One region of the Paenibacillus sp. J22P218 genome, then DNA from elsewhere that is predicted to be linked to it. Evidence: riboswitches for the same ligand, from Rfam matches in the RefSeq annotation. Region 1 holds a riboswitch; the other holds the start of a gene.
What was found. A riboswitch is a leader RNA that binds a small molecule or an ion and turns the genes downstream of it on or off. The one in region 1 is predicted to bind cyclic di-AMP.

Region 1 (14,810 bases):
TAATAATACGTAATTTGAACCGAAAAGTAAGAAATTAAGATCATTAATATATTGCTTCGGATTTGACGAACCTTAGGCGCATCATACAAAGCGTAAACAAGCAGCACGACCCCCGCAACAATGTACAGCGTATTGACGACGAACGTAACCGTGTGGATGGATTCATACAGCGAGACGAACCCTTTCGCCGTCATGTAGTCCGGGTACATCCGATAGTACATATGCGCGTAGAAGATAGGATCGTACAGCACGATCTGAACGATGCAGGGAATGGCTAGCAGCGATAATAGCAAGGTTCTGCGCTTGGACGAGATGTTGAAAGCGAAATAAATGGCGGAGCACAGCCCCGTATACAGAAACATCATCGTAAACACGTTAAATACGCGAATGAGCGCGAAGCGCGAGATCGGCAGAAACATCAATTGATTTTGCAGCGACTGCCTGATCCCGAAATAATCGTCGAGGCTGAAGTAGTAGTAAGCATCCTTGGACATGTACGTAATGATGCAGGAAACGACGATCAAATAAGCAAACCCCATCAGCAGCATGAAGAGAGTCGCTTTCGTATATTTCTGCTGCGTTAGACAAAATACCGCTATCGCAATAAACAAGATAAACACGAAGAAAATGAACATACGCGACCTCCCTCCCTCTTTCCATGCAAATAAAATAGATTTTATTTGATCCGCACGCCGCTGCATAGGTTGAAGTTTTGTACAACTAGCCTAGCCCTATATCCCCGCGTAAAGAGCAATTATCCCCCTATAATCCCCTACCATTATCCAATTTACCCTATCTCGCCCCGTGAAAGCGATGATAAAACTTCAACCTTACGTTCACGGACGGTTGCCATTACGATGGAAGCACGACAAAGATACAGGAGGGGTTTTCATGAATAAACGTTTTAGATACCTCAGTATAACGCTTATGGCGGGGCTTGCGGCGACGATCGTAGGTTGCGGCTCGAACAACGCGAACGAACCAAGCAGCACGAACGGCAACGACAAGGTGGTATTGGATTATTACACTTGGACCGATGAAGAAGCCTATATGAAGAAGGTCGTTGAGGCGTTTAACGCCCAGAACAGCGACATCGAAGTGAAGATGAACACGATTAGCAACAACTCGAATGAGTATAACACCAAAATCATGACCAACCTATCGGGCGGCTCCAAAATGGACGTATACAGCATTAACGGCACGACGAGCCTAGGCACCTACTCTTCCAAAAACCAGCTTCTCGATATAACCGATCGAATCAAAGAAGCGAACCTGGACGTAGGCGCATACGGGCCAAGCTTCCAGGATATTACCGAGGTACTGACGAAAGGCAAGTATTACGCGCTTCCTTACCGCACATCGCAATATGCTTTGTTCTACAACAAAGCGATCTTCGACCGTGAAGGCATTAACTATCCTACGCAGCTGACATGGGACCAATATGCTGAGCTGGCGAAGGCTCTAACGAAGGGCGACGGGGCGAGCAAGCAATGGGGCGGCTACTATGCGGACTGGATGACCGCGCCGCTTGGCGCGCTTCAGAAGGGCACGACTATTCTTGACGACAGCTTGGACGATGTAGCGGACTGGTTCGATTATCTCGACCGCATCTACTACAAGGATCAATCGCATATGAGCTATAAGCAAATGAAGTCGCAGAGCACCGACTGGATCAAACAATTCGAAAGCGGCAATGTCGCGATGCTCGTCAACGGCGAATGGACGATTAATATGCTGAAAGCGGATATCGAAGCCGGCAAAACGAACATCGAATTCGATATGGCGCCGCTTCCGCTGCCTGACGGCACGAGCGATCCGATTACGGTCGGCGGCGTAAGCACATTTATGGGCATTAACCCTGACAGCAAAAACATCGATGCGGCGTTCAAATTCGTGCAGTTCGTAACGGGCGAAGCAGGGGAAGCGATCATTGCCGTATCCAGCGTGTTGCCGGCTTATGCCAGCGACAAAACGAAGGAATCATTCCTTAACGCAACCGGCATTAAAGGAAGCAGCTACTTCTTTGAAGCTAATACCGTTGTAGAAAATCAACCCATTGCTCAGATCGATGAGGTCAATCGCGTCTACAGCGAACAACGGGATCTCTATCTGTTCCAGGAGCTGGATGCCGCGAAAGCCATGAAGAACTTCATGGAACAACGCGCTTCCGTTCTTAAACCGTAACTATAGCTAAGCAGTCGGCTTCCGTTTCCTAGCGCGGAGGCCGATCTTGTTTCACGAGCTATACCATTCTAATCAGGAGGTTGTTTCTATGACGGACAAACGTCTTCTCAACTACAAGCCATACCTAACAGGGACGTTATTCATTTTACCGGCCTTCGTCTTATTTGCCGTATTCATTCTCGTTCCGTTAGTGTATGGCATCGTCATGAGCTTCACGGATTACGGGGGCTTCAATATTACGCCTAATTTCGTTGGTTTGGATAATTACACGAGGCTGCTGCAGGACGATTATTTCCGTGTTTCTCTGAAAAACAATTTTATATACACGCTATTATTCGTGCCATTAACGATGTTGCTGGCCTTGCTGTCGGCCATAGCGTTGAACGGCATTCTGCACCTGCGCAAATATTTACGCATGGCCTTTTATTTTCCGCAAATTACGTCGATGGTATCCGTCGCGATCGTCTGGGGACTGTTGTTCAACCCGATGTCCGGCCCAATCAATCATATGCTGGAAGCGATTGGCATATCGAATCCGCCGGAATGGCTCATGTCCTCGCAGTGGGCGCTGCTCGCAGTCGTCATTGTCGCGGTGTGGAAGAGCTTCGGCTACTATATGATTATTCTGCTCGCGGGCATTCAAGGCATTCCCGAGCATTTGTATGAATCAGCTAGACTGGACGGCGCAGGCAAGCTGCAGCAGTTTTTCTATATTACGCTGCCAAGCCTGTCGCCAACGTTATTTATGGTGTTAATCCTAACGATCATTAACTCTTTCCAAGTGTTCGATCTCGTATCCGTCATGACCGACGGCGGGCCGGGCCGTTCAACGAACGTATTGGTGTTCCGTATCTACCAAGAAGCGTTCATCAACTACAAGATGGGGTATGCCGCAGCGATGTCTACCGTCCTGTTCCTCATCATTATGGTCATATCGCTCATCCAATTTAGGCTCGAGAAAAAATGGGTGACTTACTAAGATGGGAGGTACGCATAATGGAAGCCGTCACTAAATCGAAGACTAGCAAGCTCTTGTATTATGTGCTGCTGCTTATTCTGGTTGCCTTCTCGGTCGCCACTCTCTTTCCGTTCTTATGGATGATCTCGACTTCGCTGCGCACGGATATCGATCTATTCCAAAACCCGAATAACTGGATTCCTTCGTCGTTATATCTGAACAACTTCCAAGAGGTATGGACGATCATTCCTTTCGGCAAATATTTCATGAACACCGTCATGCTGTCCGTCGTCATTACCGTACTTCAGGTGCTGATCTGCTCGATGGCCGCTTATGCGTTCGCCAAGCTTAAAGTGCCGTTCAAGAGTACGCTGTTCATCCTGTTTATGGCGAACTTGATGATGCCTTGGCACTCCATTATGGTTCCGCAGTTCGCCGTCGTCAGCAGCTTGGGGCTCTACAACACGCATGCCGGCTACATCTTGATTCAATTGTTCAGCGGATTCGGCATCTTCCTGATGCGCCAGTTTTTCATGAGCTTGCCCGGCGAGCTGAACGAAGCCGCTCGTGTCGACGGGTTTAGCGAGTGGAAAATATTTTGGCGGATCATCATGCCGCTGTCGGCCGCGAGCTTGTCCACGTTCTCGATCTTTACCTTTACGTTTATGTGGAACGACTATTTGGCGCCGATGATTTACCTGAACGACGAGTCGTTGAAGACGCTCCAGCTTGGCCTTCAGGCATTCCAAACCGAACACACGATGGACTATGGTTTGCTGATGGCAGGCACGGTGCTGGCCACCATTCCGATGGTTATCGTATTTCTGATCGGCGAGCGGTTCTTCATTCAAAGCGTGGCAACGACAGGCATGAAAAACTAACTTTTAGAGAAGAGGACTTCTATATGACTATTGCATTGGATCAATTCGTTCAAGTTCGCGGAGAGGATTTTACGGTGAACGGCGAGAAAATCGTATTTCGGGGCTTTGGCCTCGGCTCGTGGATGAACCTCGAGCATTTCATGATCGGCCTGCCCGGCACAGACACGATGATTAAGCAAGCCTTCGCGGACGTGTACGGCGAGGAACGAAGCACTGCTTTCTTCGACCGCTTCCTGCTGGAGTTCGTCGGCGAGAAGGACTTCGAATTTTTGAAGAAAATCGGCGTTAACCATCTGCGCATTCCGTTCAACTATAAATACTTCATCGATGACCAAAATCCCGGCGTCTACAAAAAAGAAGGTTTCGTCTACCTCGATCATATCATCGCTCTATGCGAGAAATACGAAATCTACGCGATGCTCGACCTGCACTCCGTTCCCGGCGGGCAAAATCCGGACTGGCATTGCGACACAAACTCGGGTCTGCCGCTGTTCTGGGAATACAGCGCGCTGCGCGATACGGTTATCGGGCTATGGGGTCATATCGCCGAATACTACAAGGAGCAGCCTTGGATTGCTGCTTACGATATCGTCAACGAGCCGTCTATGGTAACGAACGCGAAGGTGTTCAACGAGTTCTATGAGAAGGTTATTGCGGAAATTCGCAAATACGACAAGCATCATATTATTTTCATCGAGGGCAATGCGTTCACGACCGACTTCACGATGCTCGATCCGGTCGACGATCCGCAGGTCGCTTACGAGTTCCACTTCTACCCGTTCGTCGACGAGCCGGCTGTTCTGACGCCGGAGATGGACCGCGTTAGACGACGGGAGATTTTCAAGGAAGCGTTCGGGAAGCTGCTAAGCATCCGGGAGAAATACAAGCGTCCGCTCTGGTGCGGCGAGCTTGGCTTGGTGTTCGAGAAGGAGCAGATCGACTTCCAAATGACGATCATCGAGGATATGCTCGACCTTTGCGAAGCCAACGATGTCTCTTGGGCGCTATGGACGTACAAAGACGCCGCTACGATGGGAATTGTGTATCCGCGCGAAGACACGCCTTGGCGTCAATTGACCGAAGAGATCAAGCTGGTTTGGAATCAGCATAAGGAGCAAGAAAAAGGCGAGGCGCTGGTCGATTACATGGCGGCGACGTACTTCAAACCAATCTCGGCGGAAGAGCGATATCCGTTGCAGTTCCGGATGAGAACGCTTATGCAAGTCATAACCGTGGAACAAATCTTAAAGCCACATCTGCAGAAGCGTTCGTGGGAAGAGATGTACGAGCTGCCGGCATCGTTCCACTGGGAGCAATGCGAGCAATGGGACGAGCTTGCCGCTGTGGTCGAGAAGTATACGAAGTAAATAAGAAGAAGGTCATTCTTTGCATGGATGCAAGGGTTGACCTTCTTTGTTATTTTATCGAGTTAGCTATTTCAAGCAGTGTATGAACCGTTACTTTGTCTTCTACTCGGCTATCAATGGACAGGAGGTATTGCCATCCGTCCTTTTCAAATACGAGTATATTGAATCCTCTCTTGAACTTCGGAATGCGCATTTCCATATAGAGTGCCCGATTACCGTCCTGGAGTGTATAGCTTTGTTTTATTCTTCTCGATTTTTCAAAGTTGAATTTTTGCGAGCTTGGTCTTACATCAATCTTGTAATGATTTTCGCCTTTCTTTTCATGAAGATACTCGATACCCAATTCATCGTTTTTATGGTATTCCTTGTCGTTATAGCAGCTGCCAAAGTGATGGGTAAACGCGATCGGAGGCAATTTGTAGGGCAGTTTAAGTTCTTTATGATGAAGCATTTCGCATTCTTGCAATGCTTCTTCAACCGTTTTAAAGCCAATATCTAAAAATGGTTTCTCAAACGGAGGAACATCACCGCGCGGTTCTGCACCGACTGTATGGATCTGGATTACTATCACACCGCACACAAACAATAATCCCCTTATGAAAGCTCTGCACCTCATAGACGTTTCACCACCTTAACTTTTTACTGGTAGTGTACGCTATTAAGAAACGAGTTATTAATCCTATTAAGAATTCATTGCTGACGGCGCGTTTCCGCTGCAAGGCCGCAAGAGCAACGACGGTCCCCGAACAACATGCCGTAGCTGGACGGAAAAGCTTGATTCACGCGCTGAACCTCCTTCGCGAACTGCTGCTTCTCCAGCGGCAACGGGCTTAGCCGATCAGCCTGCTGTTGCGTATCAATGACCGCGCCCGGCGGAACGAACCGATTGTCTGCGACGCGGACACCGCCGGTTACGACGGCGTGATTGGAGACAAATACGCCGCTGCCCAGCTCCGCGTCAAATACGAGCGCATGGAAGCCGACGAACGATCCCGATCCAAGCCGTGCAGGTCCGTGGATGATCGCGCCATGTCCGCACGTAACCTCCGAATCAATATAGATTGAATAGCGACTGCCTCCGACCGTTACGTATTCATCCTTCAACCCGTGTAAAATAACGCCGTCCTGCAGATTCGTGCGATCGCCAATGTAGAACGGCGTCCCTTCGTCTGCGCGTATGCTTGCGCTAGGCGCCACGAATACCCCTTCCTTAATCGTCACGTCCCCGATTATGCTTACAAACGGACTAATGAACGCTTCCTTGCTTATGACAGGCACACGCGATTTCGGTACGGTAGGTGTAACCGGGTTCGGACTTATGAACCGAACGAACAGATTATACGGACCCTCCGGCTTCAGGAAATGAACCATCGTACGAAACCCTTTTCCCATACCTGTCATCTCCCCTACTCACTGACAGCAATAGTTAACTATATGAGTATCGAACGATAGATTTCCCTGTTCGAGGAAACAATTTGGCAGATATGACCGTCTGATTCCATATAACTGGAACTCATGCTACAATGAGTAATTCATGCGACGAAGATGTTCGCGTATTGTTTTTAACAAGAAAGGTAGTGTTTCACCATGTTAACCAAATGGCGGTCATTCACTAACTGCCACGCACTTGTCCTAATCGTATCGTTCGTCGTCATCATAAGCACGTACATTACATTCAGCCAAGGCCATGACATGTATCTCGGAAGCTTCACCGAATATAACAACGATGACGTAAAGTACATCCGCAGTGCAGAGACGCTTCTGCAGCATGGAATATTCACCTACCATGAACCGGACGTATCTACCGTATTCATCATGCCGGGTCTTCCGTTCGTTCTCGCCTTTTGTATGAAGCTGTTCGGATATTGGGGCGGTATACAAGCGTTCCGCGTCGTGCAAATATTGTTTTTGGCGGGCACGATCGTTCTATTCTATTTATTCAGCCGTCGTCTGCTTAATGAACGGTTCGGACTTATTGCAGCGCTCTTATTCGCGCTCTATATACCGAACTATGTCGCTGCCAACCTCATTCTTACGGAGGTGCTCGGCCAGTTCTTCCTTTGGCTGTTTCTTTATGCCGGCTACTTGGCGGTCACACGGCATAGCTTGCCGTTATTCGCATTAGCTGCTGCAAGCTTGAGCCTAGGCATCTATGAGCGACCTAACTTTGCCCTGCTTCCGCTCGTTTTCTTGGTGTACATGCTTATTCACGGCTACCGGGTGAAGCAGCTCATTAAGCCCGCCCTTGTCGTATCCGGCATCGTTCTGCTGTGCATGTCTCCCTGGTGGATCCGCAACGCGATTGTTTTCCATGAGTTTATTCCGCTCACGCTGTCATCGGGTAATCCTTCGCTGCTCGGCTCTCAGCTTGAATGGCAATACCCGCCGGGTGCAGTCGAGAAATTCAAGGACGACTTCGATAAGATCGCATCCGCGACCAATCGCATAGATTCGGATCGATTCCAGAAGGAGCTCGCCGTGAAAATTCGAAATTACGGCTTCCGAACACAGCCTTTGGCGTACCTTTGGCAATACACGGGGGATCGCGTCAATGATATGTTCAAAGTTCCTTATTACTGGAAAGAGATTTTCGGACTAAAGCCGCATTTCGTCAAGTCAACGCATTTCGTTATGATCGGCATAGGAATCTTAGGCTTTATTATGACGTTAATGATGAAGGTTCGACGCAAGGATTTGTCGCTCTTATGGTTAACGGCGCTTTATTTTATCGTAACGGCGCTTCCGTTCATCACCTTTTCGAGGTATGGGTATTTCCTCATGTCGTTCTTCATTATGTATGCCGCATTTGCCATTCATGCGTTCATACCGAAAGCGCAGCTGCACTCGAGTCGCGCCAAAAGCTCAAGCAGCTTGCACGGTTAAGCATACGAAGGTTGCCAATACCAATACCAACACCATACCGAAATAACTGGAATTACTCCTTTTATTTTCGGGACTGAAGGCCATTTCGAAGTAATAACCGGAAAAATTAACGCCAGAAAACGGAGCTATTTCATTCTCACGCCTAATAACTCTGAAATTAACGGGAGGAATTTCCGTTATTAATAACCCCACAAAAAAGAGGCTGCCCATAAGTACGCTTATGGAGCAGCCTCTCCCTTTAAACAACTTATTATTTTTTCAAATGATACGGAACGGTCGTTACGATCACGTCTTTGCGATGAAGCAGATTGGCTCGAATCATGAAGCTGGTCTGGTTGTGCAAAATATTATGCCAGCCCTTCTTCGGAATGAACTGCGGGATGACAACCGTCACCTGATAGTTCGACTCGCTTGCCTTACGCTGAACGGTATCGACGAACTTGAGCAGCGGATGGATGATCGTTCGATATGGCGAGTGGAGCGTCACCAACCGTACGTCCGGCATAAACTTCTCCCACTTCTCCTCGAATGCCGCTTCATCCTCCCGCTCGAAAGGAATGTACACCGCAATAATCTGCTCGGCCTTCAGCGACTTCGCGTAGTTGATCGAGTTCTCAACAACATGCGTAATGCCGGCTACCGGCAAAATAATAACGTTGCCCTCTATCGCAACTGGCGGCTCGCAGGTCGCCAGACGCAGCTGCTCTCCTACCGCTTCATAATGCTTCTTAATCCGCATGAACAAATAAATGATTAGCGGCAAGAATATAAGAATTGACCATACTTGCTCGAACTTCGTTAGGAAAAACATCATCGTGACAACGAAGCTAATGAGTGCGCCTGTCGCATTAATGATAAGCTTCGTTACCCAACCCTTCGGCTTCTCGCGAATCCACTTCACGATCATGCCCGTCTGCGACAGCGTGAACGGGATGAACACGCCTACCGCATATAGCGGGATGAGATGCTCCGTCTGCCCGTGGAACGTAATAATGAGGATGATGGACAGTACGCCCAAAATAATAATGCCGTTCGAGTAACCGAGCCGATCGCCCCTCACCGTGAACATGCGCGGAATGAACTTATCCTTCGCCAAATTCACCGCAAGCAGCGGGAAAGCCGAATAGCCCGTATTAGCCGCAAGAATGAGAATAAGTGCCGTCGTGCCTTGAATGAAATAATACATAATGTTGCGTCCGAACGTCTCTTCGGCGATCTGCGATACGACCGTCACTTCCACCTTTGGCGAAATCCCGTAATAATAGGCGAGCCATACGATACCGGAAAATAACACCGCGAGCAGCGCTCCCATCGCAACCAACGTCTTCGCCGCATTGTTCGGAGCAGGATCCTTGAAGTTAGGAATCGCGTTCGATATCGCCTCAACGCCCGTCAGTGCCGAGCTGCCCGATGCGAAAGCCCGCAGCAGCAAGAACAAGCTAATACCCGCAACCGGCGTGCCAAGCGGCGGATGCAGCTCCGGCGATACGTGACCGGTAGCGATGTTGTAGATACCGACGCCGATCATGATGAACAGCGCCAGCACGAATAAGTACACCGGATAAGAGAGAATCGAAGCCGATTCCGTCACGCCCCGCAAGTTCAATATCGTGATGAAGATGACGAAGATCACCGCGATCAGGACGGTGTATTCATGCAGGCTGGGAAAAGCCGACGTAATCGCGTCGGTTCCGGCCGATACGCTTACCGCAACGGTCAATATATAATCGACCAGCAGCGCGCCGCCTGATATGAGCCCCGGGAACAGGCCGAGATTTTGTTTCGATACAACATAAGCGCCGCCGCCATGCGGATAAGCGAAAATAATTTGCCGATACGATAAAATTAATGCCGTCAATAAAATCAATACGCCAATTGCAATCGGAACAGAATACCAGAACGCCGCTACGCCAATCGTCATTAGCACAAGCAGAATTTGTTCCGGACCGTAAGCAACCGAGGATAATGCGTCCGAAGACAGAATAGCGAGCGCCTTCGTCTTCGCGAGCTTCTGCTCGCCTAGCTCCTTCGACTTGAGCGGTCGACCGATTAATAATCTTTTGATTGAAGCTAACATGCTGTCACCGCCGTCAAAGAATGGTTTTCCTTAAAAAAGAGCACAACAAAAAAAGCCGCAGGGAAATCCCCGCGGCTATAAGACGAGCCGTAGTTGATTCACCTCTCCATACACGCTTACAAGGTTAGCTGACGGATTCGGGCGTTTAGAGTCGCCCTACCTCGAGCGCGCTCTCATGAAGACGGCGACTCTCGGATTCACCCCGGCGACGTAGCAAGCTTTCGCTTATGCTGCGCGTCGCGATTGGTTCCCCTGCTTTCCGCTTCGGGAGCGGAAACTCAGCGATCGTGAATATATATTTTAGTGCATTACGATCATAGTCCTCTGGGAATGGAATGTAAACCAACGTTTTCGTTCAAAAAACGTTAAAAAAGCGATAGAAAATCCATGAATGCGCATACATGACCGCAAGACGTGGCGCACGTCCCTGCTTTGCGCATTTTAATCGTTCAATCGCCCCAATATCCTCTACAGACCTGAAAATAGTTATTCGTCATGTTGTCGCAGCGGGGAAAGCGAGCGAAAACTCAGCGCCCCCGCCTGCTCGATTGGCCGCCATAATGTTGCCGCCGCACCGCTCGACAATCGCGCGGGCAATCGCGAGCCCCAGTCCGCTCTCGCCGTCTTTGCCTTTCACGAAGCGATGGAACAGGTAAGGCAGCAGTTCCTCGGGGATGCCGTTGCCGTCATCGGAAACCGATAATTCGATTCGTCCGCCATGTACCGCCGCATGAATATAAATATGCTTGTTCGCATGGCGAACCGCATTGGACGAAATATTAAGCAGCGCTTGCAGCAGCTTATCCCGGTCGGCGAGTACGAGCATATCGGCATGCTCGTCGATGGACGGATGAAGGGCCAGCTGTTTTTTGACGAGCAAAGGGTTGACGCGTTCGATCGTTTCCGTAAGCAGCTCCTTGACGTTGACGACAACCGGCTTATAAATGTCTTCTTCACTGTCGAGCTTGGCGAGCAGTGTCATTTCCGTCACAATGTTTTTCAATCTTGCGCTCTCGCTTAATATAATGTCCAACCCTTTGCGAACGGATTCGCCTTCGAACACGCCGTCCCGAATACCTTCCGTATATCCCGCGATTGACATTAACGGCGACTTCAGTTCATGCGAAGCATTCTGGAAAAACTGCTTCTGCGCCCGATTGAACCGATGCAGCTCGCCGGCCATTTCATGTACGGTCCGCGCGACTGCGCCGATCTCGCCGCTCGCTTTCACAAGCTGCACGTCGGCGAATTGCCTTCCCTTCACCTTCGTCAGCTCCTCCTTCAGCCTGATTAACGGCTTAATAAGCTTCCTCGTAATGAGATGACTAAGGACGAGTATAAGAACGCCGCCAATCGCGAATACGAGCAGCAGACGTCCAAGCAGCGCACGCTCGATTTCTTCGATCTTGCTAACGGAGGTTAACAGCGTCAGCTTGCCTTGGGGAACAGCCGTTACGTCGACCAAATACCGACTGTCGCTGCCGTCCCAGATTTTATCCAAATTAATGGATTCGACTGCTTGGGCCGTCGCGGCTGGGACCGTTCCCGATTGTGCCGCCGTCGCCGCCTCCAGTATCACCGCATTCGAGCTGATTATATTGATCGTGGCCGTCGGGATCAGCTTGTCTGTATCCACATCGACATAATTGCCGTTATTATCCGTTACGATTGCCGAAATACCCGATGCCGTAACTGGCGACAGCGTAACCGCCTCTCCTGAAAGCTTTGCAGATTCAAGCGATGTAACGGCTGTCAATGTTGTATGATTCTCCAGCGACTTCGTAATTTCTGCGCTTACCTGCTTCATATCTTCCTTCTGTGCTACCATGAAATGATCGAGCAGTACAAAATGGATCAATACCGCCGTCACCGACAACACGATTACAAGAGCAGCGCCGAAAGCAATATTGATCTGATGAACGAGCTTCATTATGCATTCACACCCCTGTCCGTGCGCATCCGATAGCCGTGGCCCCATACCGATTCAAGGGGCAGATGCTCGATTTTTTTGCGAATTCGCTTAATCAAATGATCGACGGCGCGGTCGCTGCCGAAATAATCGTCGCCCCATACGAGCGTCAGAAGGTCGGATCTTGTAAAAGCGCGGTTCGGCTGCTCAATGAACACCTTAAGCATGGTGAACTCCTTGCTCGTCACGTCGACTTCTGTCTCCTGCCAGAATACGCGCCTCTCCTCCGGCAGCAGCTTGAGCTCGCCTAGCTCCAGTCTTGTCCCCAGCAGCGATGGATCAGAGCCAATTGCCGTTCCCGTTCCATGTCCAGGAAACATTCCTTCCTCTCCCTGATTCAGCTTGTTCCAGCGCTTCAGCTGCCGATTAATTCTGGCGACAAGCTCTCGCGGACTGAACGGCTTCACCATGTAGTCATCGCCGCCAAGCTCTAGTCCTAATATTTTGTCGACCTCCGTATCCTTGGCCGAGATCATAATGATAGGCACTTCAGCTTCGCTGCGAATGCGCCTGCACAGCTCGTAGCCGTCCATGCCGGGCAGCATAATATCAAGCACCCATAGATCGGGCGGGCTCGTCCGCCATAACGCCAAAGCTTCTTCAGCGGATTCCATTCCGATCGTCTCGTATCCTTCCTTCCGCAAGTACATTTCAACTAGATGGCGTATATGCTGGTCATCGTCCACGACGGCGATGCGATAATTAGTAAGCGAAGCGCTCAATGCCATGCCCTCCCATTCAAGCCTTTAATGATCCATTCTTATGGTTCAAGTATACCAAGCAGGCCCCAGTAATGGGGTCATGCCATCGTTTTTCCACAAATACACCAACGTTGTGCCACACTCGTCCGATACTCTTAGAGCTGTAACACAAACCAATTAGGAGAGTGAATAAATATGAACCACAAACTAGTCATTTCCAGAGCTGTCCTATCGTCCGCACTATTATTAAGCGCAATTGCCGCTCCGTCCCTATCGAGCGCAGCAAGCGCAAGCGGAGATACGCCGCCCAAGGGGGAGGCGAAGCAGTTAGCTACGCTAACTAAGGCGAGCGCATTGGAAGCCTCGTCTGTCGTGTACAGCTTCAACAATCCCGTTGAGCTTGCCGAGCAATATGCGCCGGAGACCGTACCAGCCTGGAAGAAGGCGCTGGAGCAATACGAGAAGCATGTCGGGACGGCGATCTCATTCCACAACGCCGGTATAGCCGTCCAAGCCCTCCCTCTCACAGAAGGCGAAGTACCTGCTTTCGAAGTAACGGACAATATTGAACTGACAAAGCTCGAGGAAGGCACGTCTACGCTGACTTCCGTAAGCGCCTCGGGAATTCAGTTGAAGAGTGTCGACCTGACGAAAGCCGTGAGCGCCCAGCCAATCAAGCTGGACGATATTAAAATGATAAATGCAGAGCCTATCAACATTAGCGTGAGCCAAAACGACGAAGCCGCTTTCACACTAGGAGCATCTGAAGCTGCCGTTACCGTTACGGAGGCAATCGATGCGGACATGTCGTTCATTCGTGCCGAGATCGCTTTGTCAAAGGCTGTTCAGTCCGACGACGAAGCGGCTATCAAGCAAGCACTGAGCGTTTTGCTCGAGCAATACAATGTGCAAATCGCAGAGTGGGAAGCTGCGGCAGCGAAGTAATCATTGCCCGTGAGTTATACGAAATAGAAGAGGATGCCCCGCAATGACGAGCGGGACATCCTCTTCTATTTTTGCTACCTGCGTCTGTGAACTTTTATGAAAATATTTAAGCGATCTTAATAGTTCTTAATGTTTTCTTTCCGGATTATTTAATTCCGCTCCCTATAATCAAGGGCAAGCTCGGAATTCGAGAGGAGAGAAAATAACTAATGACCATTCAACATATAGCCGTTCTGTTCGGAGGAAAGTCTACGGAGTACGGGGTGTCGCTGCAATCGGCCGCCTCGGTGATCGACCATTTGGACCGCTCCAAATACGCTGTCATTATGCTTGGAATTACGCGTGAAGGCACTTGGTATCGATATAACGGAAGCACCGATGAGATCAGGAGCGATCGCTGGCATTACCATGCAAGCTGTATCCCTGCCTTCCTATCGCCTAGCCGTTCTATAGCTGGAATCGTCGAACTAACCGGTACTGAATATCGAACCGTATCTCTTGACGCCGTCATCCCTGTCCTTCATGGGCGCAATGGCGAGGACGGAACCGTGCAAGGGCTGCTAGAGCTGTCAGGCATACCTTTTGTCGGGTGCGATACAATGTCATCGGCAATAAGCATGGACAAGGCGATAGCGAGTACGCTCGTTCGCGCTGCAGGCATTCAGACAGCCGCCTCGGTTACTGTATGGGAGAGTGAGGATTGGGAGGCGGCAGCGGGCGAAGCGATGAAGCTTGGTTTTCCTTTGTACGTGAAGCCTTCCAGATCGGGTTCGTCGTTCGGCATTACGAAAGCTTATGATCTTGCAGCTCTGCTTCAAGGCATTCGGGAGGCATTCTCCCATGAT
Region 2 (14,810 bases), on a different contig from region 1:
TTTATCGTTATGAGCAATCCGGAGAGCTGTTCACGTTGTCTCTGCTTAAGAAATACGGCATTGACCCAAGGAAAGTCGTTATTGAGATTACGGAGCAGAGCTTCCAAGGCTCAATGGAGGTGCTTCGCACCGTTGTAGACCTCTATCGGGAGCAAGGCTGTCAGATTGCAATTGATGATGTAGGCAGCGGTTTCAGCAGCTTCGACCGTATTGCTCAGATTCAGCCTAACTTGCTGAAGATCGATATACATATGATTAAGAGGAGCGCAACGCATGACGGCTACTTCGGCGTGCTTCGCTCCTTCTCAGATATGGCGGAGCTGATCGGCGCCTCCTTGCTCGTGGAAGGTGTCGAGACGAGAGAGGATCTTGCCAGGGCGATTCGAGCGGGCGCGCGTTATGTGCAAGGGTTCATGTTCGCGAGGGCCGAGGCGGACTTCCGCGATCCCGATTGCTTCGCTCCGATTATTGTAGAGGAACTGGAGAGGCATCTGCTGCATCACGTCATCTCGGAGCGCGATTGGCAAGTCAAGGCCGAGCAGCTTGCGAAGCAACTCGCGCATATTGTGGAAACCTCCGATGGCATTACGGAAAATAATGACGATTGGGCTCTGCGGCTTCTGCCGGAGCTGGACACGAGCTATATTCGCGTGTACTTGTGCAATCAGGACGGCATCCAGCTATCGGCGAACTATTTTCGCGAGTCTGACGGCTCATGGCGGAGCGAGGACCAGTTCCGAGGCGCGAACTGGTGCTGGCGGCCTTACTTCGTTCCGAACATCGTACAGATGAACGAGGATCGAAGATCGATTGTATCGAGAGCTTATACGGATCTCGATACACATGCATGGATTCGGACGATATCGGTGCTTGTTGGACCTGGACTTATTTTATTCGCGGATGTAATCGATATAGAGCATGGCACGCAAGCGATATAATTGCATTCAGAGCTGTTAGCTCTGGATGGGCTCGAACACCATGCAGTGGCATTCGGCGTAACCGTTCCGAGAAGGACGGGCATACGTATCGGTAATGCGGAAGCCCGCCTGTTCATAGGCGCGTACGGCTCGCGTATTCCAAGCGAGCACCTCCAAGTCGATCTCATGCTGAGGCATTCTTCTTCGCGCTTCAAGTGCAATTAGCTTAGCGAAGGAAGGTCCAAGACCCCGGCTGCATAGATCGGGCCGAAGGCCGAGCCCGAGCCTGGTTACGTCGGTCATGGGGAACAACTGGGCGAAGCCGATCAGTCTCGACCTATCGTCAACGATTGCTATATATTGCTGCGCACGCAGGACGGGATCGCCGAATTCGATTTCGTCCTTTTGCATTTGCTCCCAAGTTGGCCAGTGGTAGACGTCGTAGGGAGGCTCGTAATTCCAATTACATATTTCGACAGCATGCTGTATTTCCAGCGGACATATGGTCATTTGAATCGGATAGCGTTTATAATGAGAAGAGTGGTTTAAATGATTCAATTTCTTATAACCTCCGGACGGAGCAAATGAGTTGGATACTTACGAATAAGTATATCAGATAGGCGCCAGAAGGCGCGCGGACATAAGGAGAACTACGGCATGAAGAAGTTAATATGGATCGGCTGTCTGTCTTACTTGGTAATCGGTATTGCGCATGTGGTAGGCGGATCGATACTGGAGCAGCTGATTGATCATTATGGGCTCACGTACAAAGACGGCGGACAATGGATTATGAATCAATTTCTCGGCTTCCTGGTCGGTGTCATACTGGCTCCCTCCATCACGGCAAGAATCGGCAAGCGAGGCGCGGTGCTTATTGCGCTTGGCGCGCTTACTTTAAGCGAAGCCGCTTACAGCCTGCTTCTTCCCTGGGGCTGGATGCTGGCCGTTGCTCCTCTCGCGGGGTTCGGCTTCGGCATGACGGAAGCGGTCGTCGGCGCGATGATTATCGACCTTGCTAAGGGCAAGGCTTCGGCGATGAGCCGGTTGGAAACGTTCTTTGGCGTCGGCGCGCTTATTATACCGGTTGCAGCCGCTTACTTGATCGCTCAGAACGTATGGCAGGTATCGTTCCCGATACTGGCGGCACTGTCGGGCGTTACATTCGTATTATGGCTCACGATGTCCTTCGGCAAGCTGGACGAGCAGATCGGCTTTCAACCGCCGAAAGCAGTGGTGAGCAGCAGCCTGGAGCAAGAGACGGCGGGTGCAAGAACCGGTTTATTCGGTTATCCGCGCACTGCGCTTCCGTTCTTGCTGCTGTCGGCAGCGTTCTTCATGATCTACGTAGGCATGGAGATGAGCTTCTCCAATTACTTGCCTTCCTTGCTTATTGAGCGTTCGCAGGTAGATGAGTCGAGTGCTGCGGCAGCGCTCAGCCTGTTCTGGGCAACAATGGTGTTCGGACGTATATTTGCAGGCACGTTGGCGGAGAAAATGGGGTACGCGAAGTATTTGTTTATTGCTACTGGCGGAGCAACGATCGTGTTCGCATTAATGGCGCTCATGGGTCAACTCAGCTCGATGCTCTTCTTCGTCGCCTTAAGCGGTCTGTTCTTCTCGGGTATATTCGGTATCGCCCTTGTCTATGCGAACGCGTTAATCCCAGGCATGACTGAGCGGACGACGAGCCTGCTCGTAGCATGCGGCGGGCTTGGCGGGGCAATCTTCCCTCGCGTTACCGGCTGGTTCATGGATCGATATGACGGCGGGGTTACGCTTTGGTATGTAAGCGTACTGGTTCTGATCATGCTGCTCGTACTGGGCGCAATGCTTGTGCTGGGCAGAGGGCAGTCGCAGCGGCGCGATGCTGTGCGTAATAGATAGAAAGTAATAGGCCACCCCAACAGCCCGCAGGCTGTTGGGGTGGCCTATTTTGTCAGAAAAACAACAAAGCCGCAGACTGTTGTCTCGTGTGGACGAACAGAGTGCGGCTTTGTTGTAAAGGGTGAAACTATTTTGCGTCGGCGTAAGTAGTGAATGCTTCCTCGCTAAGAATGCGACGTGCTGTCACATAACGAGGTTTGTAGTAAGAGGAATCGAGCTTGTCGACTACAACGCCGCGGCTAACCGAAGCGTGTACAATCTTGCCGTCCCCTATGTAGATACCGACGTGGGAAATTGCGCCGTTGTTGCCGCCGCTTGTGTCGAAGAACACAAGATCCCCGGCAATCAGGTCATCTTTAGCGACCTTCGTGCCAACTGTTGCTTGATCGGAGGAAACGCGAGGAAGATCGATGCCCATCTTAGCGAACACATAGCTCGTGAAGCCGGAGCAATCGAAGCCTTTCGCGGTAGTTCCACCGCTTTTGTACGGAGTACCAATGACGTCATTGATAAATCCGTTCATTTTGGAGTCTGCGAAAACGCTTCCCGCTTGAAAAGCGAGCAAGAGCGCAAGCCCCAAAAGCATTACGGTAACCTTTTTCAATTGTGAAACTCCTTCCGGTGCCGACGAGGTTAGCTGTGGGGTTCGGTTGAAGGTTCCCTATGATTCCTCAGGCGCTACGAACAAGTCGATGATGTCCTCTTCTACAGAGGCGGTATGACTTATAGCCGTGGCGTCGGAATCAATTCACCCAGAGTGGTTCCCCCGTTTTCCGCTAGGAAATTAGGCAGTTTTGTTTTGCTCTTGACAATTATTCGATTATTTTCATTGATCTCCTGCCTTTCTAACAAAATTCTAATAATTCTCATGTAATCTTTTGACAAACTGCTTCGTATAATCATTTTTCATGTAATATTTAAGCCGCAACTAGGACCGAGGGACTAAATAATCGATACTCGATTTCATTAATTATGTGGATATTCTGTAAAGTATGACCCCAAGGTACTAATGGTGAGAGGATTCTCATCTTTCTAGCAAAAAAGGCTGTCGCCGTCATTAGTAGGATGATAACGTAAAAACCCCCGAATTCGCCATAATAGGACAGGCGTAAATTCGGGGGTATTTGAGCTAAAGCGGGCTAAGATAATGAAGCTACTTGGATTGCAGGCATTCGTATTGGGCGGCAATGGTCCATACTCGGACGAGCGTTCGCACCAAGTTGTAGCCTTGATGAAGGATGAGCGCGAATAGTCCGGCCCATAGCAGCGATACGCCGGTGATGAGAAGTCCTAATCCGGCTCCGATGGCCCACATAACCAGCGAGATGGCAGCGAATGAGATGATATGCCTCAGAGCGCGCCCGAGCGAGTGGAGGATGCCTTCTTTTGAAGCGGCGCCAAGCTGCATGGCCAGGAAGAGCAGATGCAGCAGCACGCCCCAGAACAGCCATAGTCCAGCGCCGGGAAGGACGGATTGCAGCAGGTCGACGTTCGATCCGCCTTGCAGGTATGCGTCGAGCGCATGAGGCAGCACCCAGAATCCGGGAGCAAGTGTTAGCGCGGCCTCCGCCCAGTGGAGCACCATGACCGGTTTCCAAGCTTTGCGAATGCCTTCTACAAATTTAGTGCCGCCGCCGGACACGCCTTCGCCTCGCGTACTAGAATGGTGCAGCGAATAGAACAGTCCGGCATTGAACAGGGGAGTCAGCAGCATGCGGATGGCGAACAAGCCGCCTAGCATCCATACATAAGGCGTAAGGATGTCCGTCTTCAGCAGTTGGAACTGCGCTTCGGTCAGAAAGAGGTGAACGGCTGTATCAGACGGGTATGCAGCTGGAAACCGGCGCAGCAAGGGCGAGACGACCGAATCGATAAATCGATAGAGGAAGAAGCCCCATAGCAACTGATACAGAAATAACAGAATGATGAGGTGGAAGTGCTTGACCGCAAGCTGCCAACCTTGCTTCATATACATTTTCATATTCGATCGCTCCTTGCGCGCTTATACTTACCAGCTCAGCGTACCTAACAGTCCCTCGATCAGCTTCGATACGCTGATGCCCCACCGGATGCGCGTCTTGTCCGGCAGATCGGCTTGCATATAGTTGTTGATGAGCTTATTGTCGAGTACGTTCGAATGCTCGGAATCGATCATCGCCCATTGCAGAGGAGCCGTATGCACTTGCGTAATCTGGACGTGGGAGTCGTCGGCATCCCATAGCTTTGTCACCGTCGCGCCGTCCGTGAACTGCAGCGTGATCGGGATTTGACCGCTTACACCGCCGTTCCGCTTCACGAGCACGGTCGATTCATAGAGCTTCTGGCCGTCCTGCTCAGTCGGTTTCACTTGAATCGATTCGACCGAGTAGTCGGACATTTGGTTCGCGTAAACGTATCCGCTGAAGTAGTCATGCCACTTCGTCTTCGTTACCTGTTCGACAACGCGCTGGAAGTCGGCAGTCGAAGGATGCTTGAATTTGTATTTTTGAAAATAGGTCCGCATAATCTTCGCCATTGTCTTGTCGCCGACCTGATGCTGGATGCCGACAAGGACAAGCTTCGCGCGCAGATAGACGTTCTCCGCGTATTGATTATGGCTGCTATAAGCCCAAGACGGCTGCTTAAGCGGCGCAGGGTCCGTCATATAGCTCGCTTCAATCCTGAGGTTCGGCTCAAGTCCGTAGGCGGACTCCATGACCATATCCTCGGCATAGGAGGTGAAGCCCTCGTCCAGCCAAGCTTCCTCGAATTCATTGGAGGCAACCATGCCGTACCAATATTGGTGGCCGATCTCATGAACGACGGTACGCTCGAGGTCGTAGCCGGGATTCGCCTTCTCGGCGGCGAACGCGGTGACGAGCGTCGGGTATTCCATGCCGCCTGCGCCATTGCCGCCCTTCGGCGGGACAACGATCGACAGCGTGCTGTAAGGATATTCGCCGTACCACTGCGCGTACTTGGAGAGCGCGGACTTGGCCGCATGCATGTAACGTTCCTGGAGGTCGGCATGCAGCGGGTCGAGGTACAGCTTAATGCGAACGCCCGGCACGCCTTTATCCGAGAAAGCTTCCTCCGCGAAGACGAAGTCGGGCGATGCCGACCATGCGAAGTCGTGAACGTCTTCCGCGTAGAATTGATACGACTTTCTTCCGTTGCCGCCTTCAGCCGTCTTCGTTTGGAAGCCTGTAGCTGCAACGGTATAAGACTCAGGTACGTTGATCTTCACGCTGTAAATGCCAAAGTCGCTATAGAACTCGGAATTGCCGTGGTATTGATGAACGTTCCAGCCTTCGGCGGTACGTCCTCGCGTTCCCACCGTTTCGTAGACCGCTACCTTCGGGAACCATTGGCCCGCCATGACGAAGTTGCCGGAGTAGCCCATACGGGCGAACACTTCGGGCAGCTTCACCTCGAAGCCCATGCGCAGCGTTACGGTCTTGCCTGGCGCAACGGGCTCCAGCAGGCGGAGCTTGACCAGCGTAAGATCGTTGACGTTGCCGTCATCGGGCTGAACGTAATGGAGGCGAGGCAGCAGGTTCTCCCCCTCAAGCGTCTGAAGCGACAGCAGGTTCATGAAGCCGAGGCTGTCCGCCGTAGCCTTGTCCTCGCGCAGCTTGCCGCCTGACTCGCTCATGAACGTTGTTTTCTTGGACTGGAAAGCGTTCGGGTACAGATGGAAGTAGAGCTCGGACACCGCTTTTTTGCCGGGATTGGTCCAGGTTACGATCTGATCGCCGTCCAAATGCCGAGCGTCCTCGCGCAAGCTGACGTTCATGTGGTACTCAACTACACGCTTGCTGAGCGATTGCGGCTTAGGCGCTGCGCCCGTGTCGGGTTGCTGCTGGGCGGGCGGCTTGGCCGTTTTTTGGGCAGAAGCGGGCGGTGGCTGCTTGGCAATCGCCGCGGGAGCTAATGCATAGGTATACTGCGATTGCCAAGCATTCCCGAAGCCGTACTGCACAGACACGCCGAGCAGTACAATTCCGAGCATAACTAATAAGATTCGTTTGACGTTGCGTGGAGTCATTGAACGTTTCCCTCCCGTTGACAAGCATCTACAGCATGTATATGTTTGCTTTTCGAGGATTATTAGCTAAAATGTAATTATTGTACGGGGAAGGTGTGAATGCAGGGATGGATGATCAGAATCAGCAAGAACAGCCAGAGAAGAAAGAGAAGAAACAACTGTCGCTCAACGTTGTGAGCAACAAACAACATAAAGGTTTCGGAGCCGGATCCATCGATCTGAGCCAAGTATCCTGCATCATTATCGATAACGGAGAGGCCTATATCGATGTAGGCGCGATGCATGCGAAGAGCAAGATCGAGCGCGGCATTAAGTTTACGCCGAACCGGGAAGATACGCCGAACGGCCGCCAATGCTGGATCGTATGGGTAGCGGTGGATCGCAATGAAGAGGGCGCTTATTACGCAGGCGCTACGGCTTGCGAGATGTGGATCGATACGGAAGCGCGCCGCGGGTGGAAGATTCTCGCCGATCACGTCAACAAGCTGGATTATTCATTGAAGCGCCGTATCGTTCTTGGCGAGCTTGGCGATGTGGAGAAAGCCGCGTTGCGCAAGCTGCTCGTGGAGCACAACGCCGAGTGGTGGAATCGTTCGACAGATGAGCTCAAGCAAGCGCTTGAGGTGTAATTTCCGACTTTGCTAGTGAAATAATGGGGAGAACCTCACCGTTCGCAGGGATGAGCTTGACTGCGAATGGTGGGGTTTTCATCGTTATGTCTAAAAAAGTTTTTAAAAAAGTGCAGGGTATAGGACAGTCTCTGTCGTCTATTGTATGGGGAAGGAGGAGAGCGACATTCAGGATACGGATTGGATCAAGGCGGTACAGAGCGGCGGGCCCGAGCATTATCGACCGTTCGTGCAAGCTTATGGTCCGTATATATACAAAACCGTCTATGCCGTGCTGCATTCGCCGCATGATGCGGAGGATGTGACACAGGAAGTGCTCCTTCAAATCTATCGCTCCCTCCCGGAATGCCGATTAGACGGTTTGAAGACATGGATTACACGAATAGCAGTTAATCGCGCGATTGATTACAAGCGCAGCCGAGCAAGGAAACCCGAGGAGCTGTTCGAGAGCGAGGCGAACCTGCGGACCGAGGAGCAGCTGCATGATGACAGCCATGTTCCCGCCGCGGAATCGATCGCGCTGGAACAAGAACATTTACGGCATATTCGTGAGCGGGTGGACGAGCTGCCGGGAAATTATCGCGAGGTTGTCACCGCTTATTATATGGAAGACAAATCGTATGAACAGATTGCGGTCGAAACCGGATTGGAGCGCAAGAGCGTCGAATCCAGGCTGTACCGGGCGCGAAGCTGGATGAAGAAGCATTGGCGAAGGGAGGATTTTGAATGAACAAGCATATAGCAAGCAGAGAAGGTGCAGATGGGACGGTCGATCATGTAGCCGAACCTATGATGAAGAACTACGTGGAGCATCGTCTATCGGAGCAGGATCGCGAGCTCGTTGATGGGCATTTGGCTGAGTGCGAACATTGCTTGCAGCGCTTTATGGATGCGGCCCAGGCCACGCAAGCAGAGAGTGAGCTGTTGCTGCCGGATATGGATATATTGGAGCAGCGGGTCATTGCACAGCTCCATGCAGAGAGTGCAGCTGCAGCTGAGGTCAAGGTTGTTCAGTCATCACCCCGCCCTGCTCGCCGCCGTTCTTGGCTGCAGCATCCGGTCGCTCAATATACGATAGCGGCATCTATTACGCTGCTGCTTTTGGGTACAGGTACATTCGCCGGTCTGTCCGACAAGCTGTCCAAGCTGGATCAGGAGGCCGTCGTTCAACCTCCCCAGGCAACAGAGCAATTGCCGTCGCTACCGTCCGAATCATGGTCGGATCGTATGGTTGATCGTACGGGATCTTGGCTGGATGGCATTCGGGAGAGCAGGTACAGGTAAGCAAGAGCGTATGTACGGCTTCGCTCGATGAAGATAGATGCACGGGAGTACGATGAACAGAGAGGTAGGAATTTAGAATGAACAAAAGCCCGTTAGCTGCTTTTTTACTGTCGTTTTTACCGGGGGTAGGTCATGGTTACTTAGGCCGTCCCGTCCGGTTCGTATTATATGGAGGATCGTTTTTCGGAACTATGTTCTTCATGTTCCTTTTTGGCATATCGAACAATTTGGATGAGGGCTTCGCTTTCTTTGGATTCTTTATTATGGCGGTCAGTTGGTCTATCAATATGCTCGATATGCTTATAACGCTGTTCTCGGGACGAGTGAATGCGGGGTCGCCCGCAGTGCCTCCGATGCTTGGCTCGTACCCGAGTCAAGGAGGGGCGGAATCAAGCTTCAATCCGTATGATCAGGCTCAGGCGTATCATATGCAGCATCAGCTGCAGCAAGAGAAGACGAGGACGATTATGCTTTCCTTCCTGCCTGGTCTTGGTCATATGAGTCTCGGTCTGATGCAGCGCGGCATTACGTTTCTCATTTCATTTATCGGGCTGTTCGCGATTATCGTGTTTCTGAGTGTGGTGACGGGTAAGGCAGCGCTGCTCATCTTTCTGCTGGGCCTTCCGATTATTTGGATTTTTAGCATGTTCGATGCGATTCAGCAGATGCATGCGAAGCAGCGCGGTGAGCGTATGGAGGATCGCGCGGTGTTCGAGGAGCTTGAGGCGCATATCGCTTCGGGACGCAAAAGCAAGGTGCTGGCGATTGCGCTATCGATTTTCCCCGGGGCAGGCCATCTGTATCTGGGTCTTCAAAAGCGCGGCCTGCAATTGATGGGCGGCTTCTTGCTCACCGTCTACATTATGGACAATCTCAGATTGTCATTGTTCTTCTTCTTATTGCCCTTGTTCTGGTGCTTCGCATTCTTCGATGCGCTGCAGCAGACGTCACGCTACGAGCGTCAGACGCTTAGCGATGAGCCTGTATTGACGCAGCTTGTACCGTACCAACGCTGGTTCGGCTTCGCATTGCTTGGTTTCGGCGCTTACTACTTGCTTGACCGTGTAGCCGCGGAAGTGGCATCGAGATATTCCAACGAAATTTACACCCAATACTTGCAACTGAAATATATGATTCCGACGGCGGTCGTCGCTTTCGTTATGATTATCGTCGGCATGCGGCTTGTGTTTGGCGGTAAAACCTATTCCGAGGGGCGGCATGATACGATGGCACCGCCACCGCCGCCGACTTTATCCAAGCAAGAGGAGGACATGCAATGAATGCGTTAGATACGTTGAATCGTCCCCTTCCCGATGGAGGGATTCGCACTTGGCGAGTAGGCTCCCTATCGATGGGTGTTACGTTAATGCTGATTGGTGCGGCGCTTGCCGCATCGCTTTGGCAGGACATTGAAGCCTATGAAATGCTGTTATGGGTTGCGCCGATCGTGTTCATCTTGCTTGGCTTGGAGCTGCTATTATATTTGAAGTTCTCCGGAAGCGACCTTGCCATCGTCAGATATGATTGGATAAGCGTGTTCTTTGTAGGCCTTATCGGCACTGCAAGCCTCGGGCTTGCGCTGCTGATGTCTACTGGCTTATTCGATGAGCTGCAACGCGGCCTGCAAACGACGCAACGATCGGTCTTCGTGGAGCCGCATTCGCTGCAAGTGCCGGATAACGTGAACAAAGTCATCGTGCAATCGATTGGCGGGGTTGTGCTTGGAGAGTCGGATACGCGCGAGGCAAAGCTATTCGGACAGATCCGCTATTGGTCGGCTGAACCGATTAGCGAACCGGACAAAGAGCTGATGCAGACGACGGTTGTCGGCAATACGCTCTATATGATGATCGGCACGCTTGATCGCAGAGACGGCGGTCTCGTTACCGATACATACGACTCGCAGCTCACGCTCGTCTTGCCGAAGGGACTAGAGGTTGAGCATCGGGGTTACTAGTTGGTAGAGAGGCTTGGTTCATAGCCGCATTCGATTTAAACCATTTATTCCCTTTCAGGCAGCATGCAACGCCGCTACAATGGAGGCAAGGGAAGCGTGCCGAACAGCATTCCGGGCTGTCCCGGCAAAGCCCCGCATCTGTCTGCAAAGGGGTAATAGGCAATGGCCAAAACAAAAAGAGGCAAGGCGCTCTGGAATGATCCTACGCGTGGACGCGGTACATGTCCGGCATGCAGCAGCACGAGAATCAAGCTGCTTTATTCGAGAACGACATCCGGCAATAAAGCGGTTAAAGTGTGCAAGAAATGCGCGAATGCACCGCAAGTGAAGATCGATGCCATTACGGTATAGCTTCGAATGAACTCGCATTCTCCCCAAGGAGTGCGAGTATTTTTTTTCGGAAGGTAAGAAAAATGGAATATTTACAATTCTTTTATCCTAAACTCATAATAGATTCATAGTGAAGCGTTATCATTTAGACATTGAGCTGATGGAGGGATGGATATGAATGCTTCTTACGTCAACGAATGGCTGGACGAATACAATGATTATATGCGTCTTTATGGAATGTTCGGCGACCAAGCGTATAGGGATAGAGCCAAAGCAGCGCTTGATCATCTCCAAATGAGAGTGAATCGGGAAAAGCAGCTTCAACGCTTCATGTATAAAATGATGAACAGCAAGACGCTCGCCAATTGATTGTGCTGAATGGAAAATAAGGGCTGCCGTGCGCATAGGCAGCCCTTATTCGTTTGTTCGTTAGGCCATATGAAAGAGATGCGTTTTGACCTTCTCCGCTTCTTCCGGCGTGCGATGGATATGGACAACCTCGTTGACATCGAATTTGTTGCCGTCCGGATCGTAGAACACGAAGTTAATGCCGCAGCTGCCCCGATCCTCAAGCTCCTCCGTACGTACGCCGTTTTTCTGCAGACGGTCATACAGCTGCTCGATTTGCCTGACCTCGAACGTAAGTCTGAACATTTCATAACCTTTCTTATTAGGGAATTGGTTATCAATGACTCCGTCGGTTTCCACCAAGTGAAGCCACTGTCCATCGGAAAGCTTAAGAATGACTTGGAACTCGGCCGGATTGAATGGCACGGCATACGCCAGGCCGAAATTTCGTTGCCACCATTCGGCGGAGCGCAACGGGTCCTTGACTGGTACATAGTTCGAGCAAACGCATTTTAATGCATTAAGAGGTTGTTGATTCGACGCTTCAGACATCTCGATCATCCCTTCTATGGTCACTGTCTTGTCATTTAATAAACGAGAACTGGAATGAAATCCAAACAGCAGTTGTGAAAAAAAGAGAAGAGGCTGCACATAAGCGAACTTATGTGCAGCCTCTTTAATTGTGTCTATGCGCTGCTCTTAATGAGCAACCGTATTGTAAGTCATAATCCAGATCGAACCTGCGACGATCGTAAGCAGGATGACCAGGCCGAAGATGAGCGCCATCAGATTGAAGCGCGGCTTCTCTTCATCGCGGATATGCATGAAGAAGAAGAGCTGAACGGCGAATTGGAGCACCGCCATGATAAGGATAAGCAACGTTGTACCGGACTTGCTCAGCAAGTCGTTCATGACGACGACAAGCGGGATGATCGTAAGCACGATCGAGAGCAAGAAGCCGATGACGTAGGACTTCATCGTGCCGCCATGCTCATGCGAGCCGTGCTCGCCGTTGCCATGCTGCACATCGTGCGCGTTATGATTCGCCATCCTACATCACCCCCATCAAGTAAACGATTGTGAATACGAAGATCCATACGACGTCAAGGAAATGCCAGTACAAGCTGATAATGCCGACCTTGCGCTTCGTGACCGGCGTAATGCCGCGGCGTGACAGCTGCAGCATGAGCGCAACCATCCAGACGAGACCGACCGAGACGTGAAGTCCGTGCGTGCCGACAAGCGTGAAGAATGCCGACCAGTAGGCGCTAGTGCCGATATTCGCTCCCTCATGAACGAGGTGAATGAACTCGGTAACCTCCAAGGCGATGAACGATGCGCCTAGAAGCGCTGTAATGGCGAGCCATAGAATAAGCCCGCGCTTGTTGCCTCGGTTCATCTCCAGCACGGCGATACCGCTCGTGAAGCTGCTCGTAAGCAGGATGAACGTCGAGATAATGATGCCGTTCAGCTCGATCAGCTCGCCCGGCGTAGGTCCTGCTGCCGTATTGAGGCGCAGCACGACGAACGTCGCGAACAGAGTGCCGAACAGGATAACGTCTGTAATAAGAAACAGCCAGAAGCCGAACATTTTCATCGATTCTTGATCGTGATGGTCATGGCCGTGGTGCTCGTCATGGTGACCGCCGCCGCCATGGGCTCCCGCTGTTTTTGAAATCGCGTGTGCCATTATTTTGCCCCCCTTAGAGCAGCTTCCGTGCGCTCGATTTCATCGACAGGAATGTAATAGTCGGTGTCGTAGGTGAACGAACGGGCCAGCAAGCAGGCTACGATGCCGATGAAGCCCGGTATCGCCATCCAGAGCCAATCCCAGACAAGGCCGAAGCCCAATACGAACCAGCAGACGGACATAATGAACGGAATGCCCGAGTTTTTCGGCATATGAATCGGTTCAAGCGGCGCAGGCGCCGGTTCAGGCTCGCCCGCAGCGCGGCGTTGCTTCGTTTCCCACCAGTCATCCTGGCTTTGTACTTGCGGTATTCTTGCAAAGTTATAGAGCGGCGCAGGCGATGGAATCGACCATTCGAGCGTTCTGCCGTCCCAGTTGTCGCCATTGTCGACTTTCTTAAAGAACTTAATGCTGTGCGCGATTTGCCATACTTGGAACAGGAACGCGATACCCATTAAGAAACCGCCGACAGTAGAGATGACGTTAAGCGGCTGCCAGCCCATATCGAAGTCGTACGTGTTGACGCGGCGCGTCATGCCCATGAGGCCAAGCGCGTATTGCGGCATGAAGCAGACGTAGAAGCCGATGTTCCAGAACCAGAATGCCCATTTGCCGAGTCCCTCGTGAAGCTTGAACCCGAACATTTTCGGCCACCAATAGTATAGCCCCGCGAAGTAACCGAATACGACGCCGCCGATTAATACTTGGTGGAAGTGGGCGATCAGGAAGTAACTGTTGTGGAACTGGAAGTCCGCAGGTGCTACGGACAGCAGCACCCCCGTCATGCCCCCGATAACGAAGCAAGGAATGAATGCGACCGACCACATCATCGGTGTCGGGAAGCTTAGCTTGCCCCGGTACATCGTGAACAGCCAGTTGAACACTTTGACCCCTGTCGGGATCGCGATCAGCATCGTCGTAACGGCGAAGAACGCATTGACGTTCGCGCCGGAGCCCATCGTGAAGAAGTGATGCGCCCATGTGAAGAACGAGAAGAAGCTGATCGACATAAGAGCGAATACCATCGACTTGTAGCCGAATAGCTTTTTCTTCGAGAATGCCGATACAACCTCGGAGAAAATACCGAATGCCGGCAAAATAACGATATATACTTCGGGATGTCCCCACATCCAGATGAGGTTGATGTACATCATCGGGTTGCCGCCGCCGTCGAGCGTGAAGAAATGCGCGCCGAGGTAACGGTCAATGAAGAGCAGGAACAGCGTAACGGTTAGAATCGGGAATGCGAAAATAATCGTAATACACGAAGACAGGACGGACCAGACGAACATTGGCATTTTCATCAATGTCATGCCAGGCGCGCGCATCTTCAGAATCGTAACGATAAAGTTGATGCCTGTTGCCAGCGAGCCGATACCGGAGATTTGAATACCCCAGATATAGAAGTCTTGGCCGAGGCCGGGACTGCCTGACAGCTCGGATAGCGGCGGATAAGCGAGCCAGCCCGCATCGGGCGAACCGCCGATGATGAATGATACGTTGAACAGCATCGCCCCGAAGAAGAACATCCAGAAGCTTAGGGAGTTCAGGAACGGGAATGCGACGTCGCGCGCGCCGATCAAGAGCGGAACGACGATATTGAATAAGCCGAACATAAGCGGCATGGCCATGAACAAGATCATAATTACGCCATGCGTCGTGAAAATTTGGTTATAGTGCTCGGCCTCTAGAAACTCGAGCTGCGGCGCAGCCAGCTGAAGCCGCATGAGCAGCGCATCGACGC

Region 2: linked by a shared signal. The riboswitch ahead of AC0YN0_RS30275 (C40 family peptidase) and the one ahead of AC0YN0_RS17475 (APC family permease) in region 1 are both predicted to bind cyclic di-AMP.

What each region holds. Positions count from the first base shown of each region.
Region 1 is NZ_JBWDNL010000003.1:619,663-634,472, forward strand. It holds gene AC0YN0_RS17435 (sensor histidine kinase) at 1-635, opposite strand, end outside; gene AC0YN0_RS17440 (ABC transporter substrate-binding protein) at 892-2,184, shown strand; gene AC0YN0_RS17445 (carbohydrate ABC transporter permease) at 2,273-3,163, shown strand; gene AC0YN0_RS17450 (carbohydrate ABC transporter permease) at 3,181-4,023, shown strand; gene AC0YN0_RS17455 (glycoside hydrolase family 5 protein) at 4,047-5,390, shown strand; gene AC0YN0_RS17460 (hypothetical protein) at 5,440-5,970, opposite strand; gene AC0YN0_RS17465 (LbetaH domain-containing protein) at 6,081-6,782, opposite strand; gene AC0YN0_RS17470 (glycosyltransferase family 39 protein) at 6,978-8,273, shown strand; gene AC0YN0_RS17475 (APC family permease) at 8,524-10,350, opposite strand; cyclic di-AMP (ydaO/yuaA leader) riboswitch at 10,448-10,644, opposite strand; gene AC0YN0_RS17480 (sensor histidine kinase) at 10,844-12,280, opposite strand; gene AC0YN0_RS17485 (response regulator transcription factor) at 12,280-12,969, opposite strand; gene AC0YN0_RS17490 (hypothetical protein) at 13,216-13,965, shown strand; gene vanG (D-alanine--D-serine ligase VanG) at 14,175-14,810, shown strand, end outside.
Region 2 is NZ_JBWDNL010000011.1:31,153-45,962, reverse strand. It holds gene AC0YN0_RS30290 (EAL domain-containing protein) at 1-938, shown strand, start outside; gene AC0YN0_RS30285 (GNAT family N-acetyltransferase) at 954-1,475, opposite strand; gene AC0YN0_RS30280 (MFS transporter) at 1,575-2,801, shown strand; gene AC0YN0_RS30275 (C40 family peptidase) at 2,929-3,405, opposite strand; cyclic di-AMP (ydaO/yuaA leader) riboswitch at 3,409-3,602, opposite strand; gene AC0YN0_RS30270 (hypothetical protein) at 3,955-4,782, opposite strand; gene AC0YN0_RS30265 (M1 family metallopeptidase) at 4,810-6,828, opposite strand; gene AC0YN0_RS30260 (YwhD family protein) at 6,936-7,457, shown strand; gene AC0YN0_RS30255 (RNA polymerase sigma factor) at 7,603-8,187, shown strand; gene AC0YN0_RS30250 (anti-sigma factor family protein) at 8,184-8,741, shown strand; gene AC0YN0_RS30245 (hypothetical protein) at 8,819-10,021, shown strand; gene AC0YN0_RS30240 (hypothetical protein) at 10,018-10,698, shown strand; gene AC0YN0_RS30235 (hypothetical protein) at 10,861-11,049, shown strand; gene AC0YN0_RS30230 (hypothetical protein) at 11,203-11,397, shown strand; gene AC0YN0_RS30225 (VOC family protein) at 11,458-11,928, opposite strand; gene cyoD (cytochrome o ubiquinol oxidase subunit IV) at 12,076-12,426, opposite strand; gene cyoC (cytochrome o ubiquinol oxidase subunit III) at 12,428-13,066, opposite strand; gene AC0YN0_RS30210 (cbb3-type cytochrome c oxidase subunit I) at 13,066-14,810, opposite strand, start outside.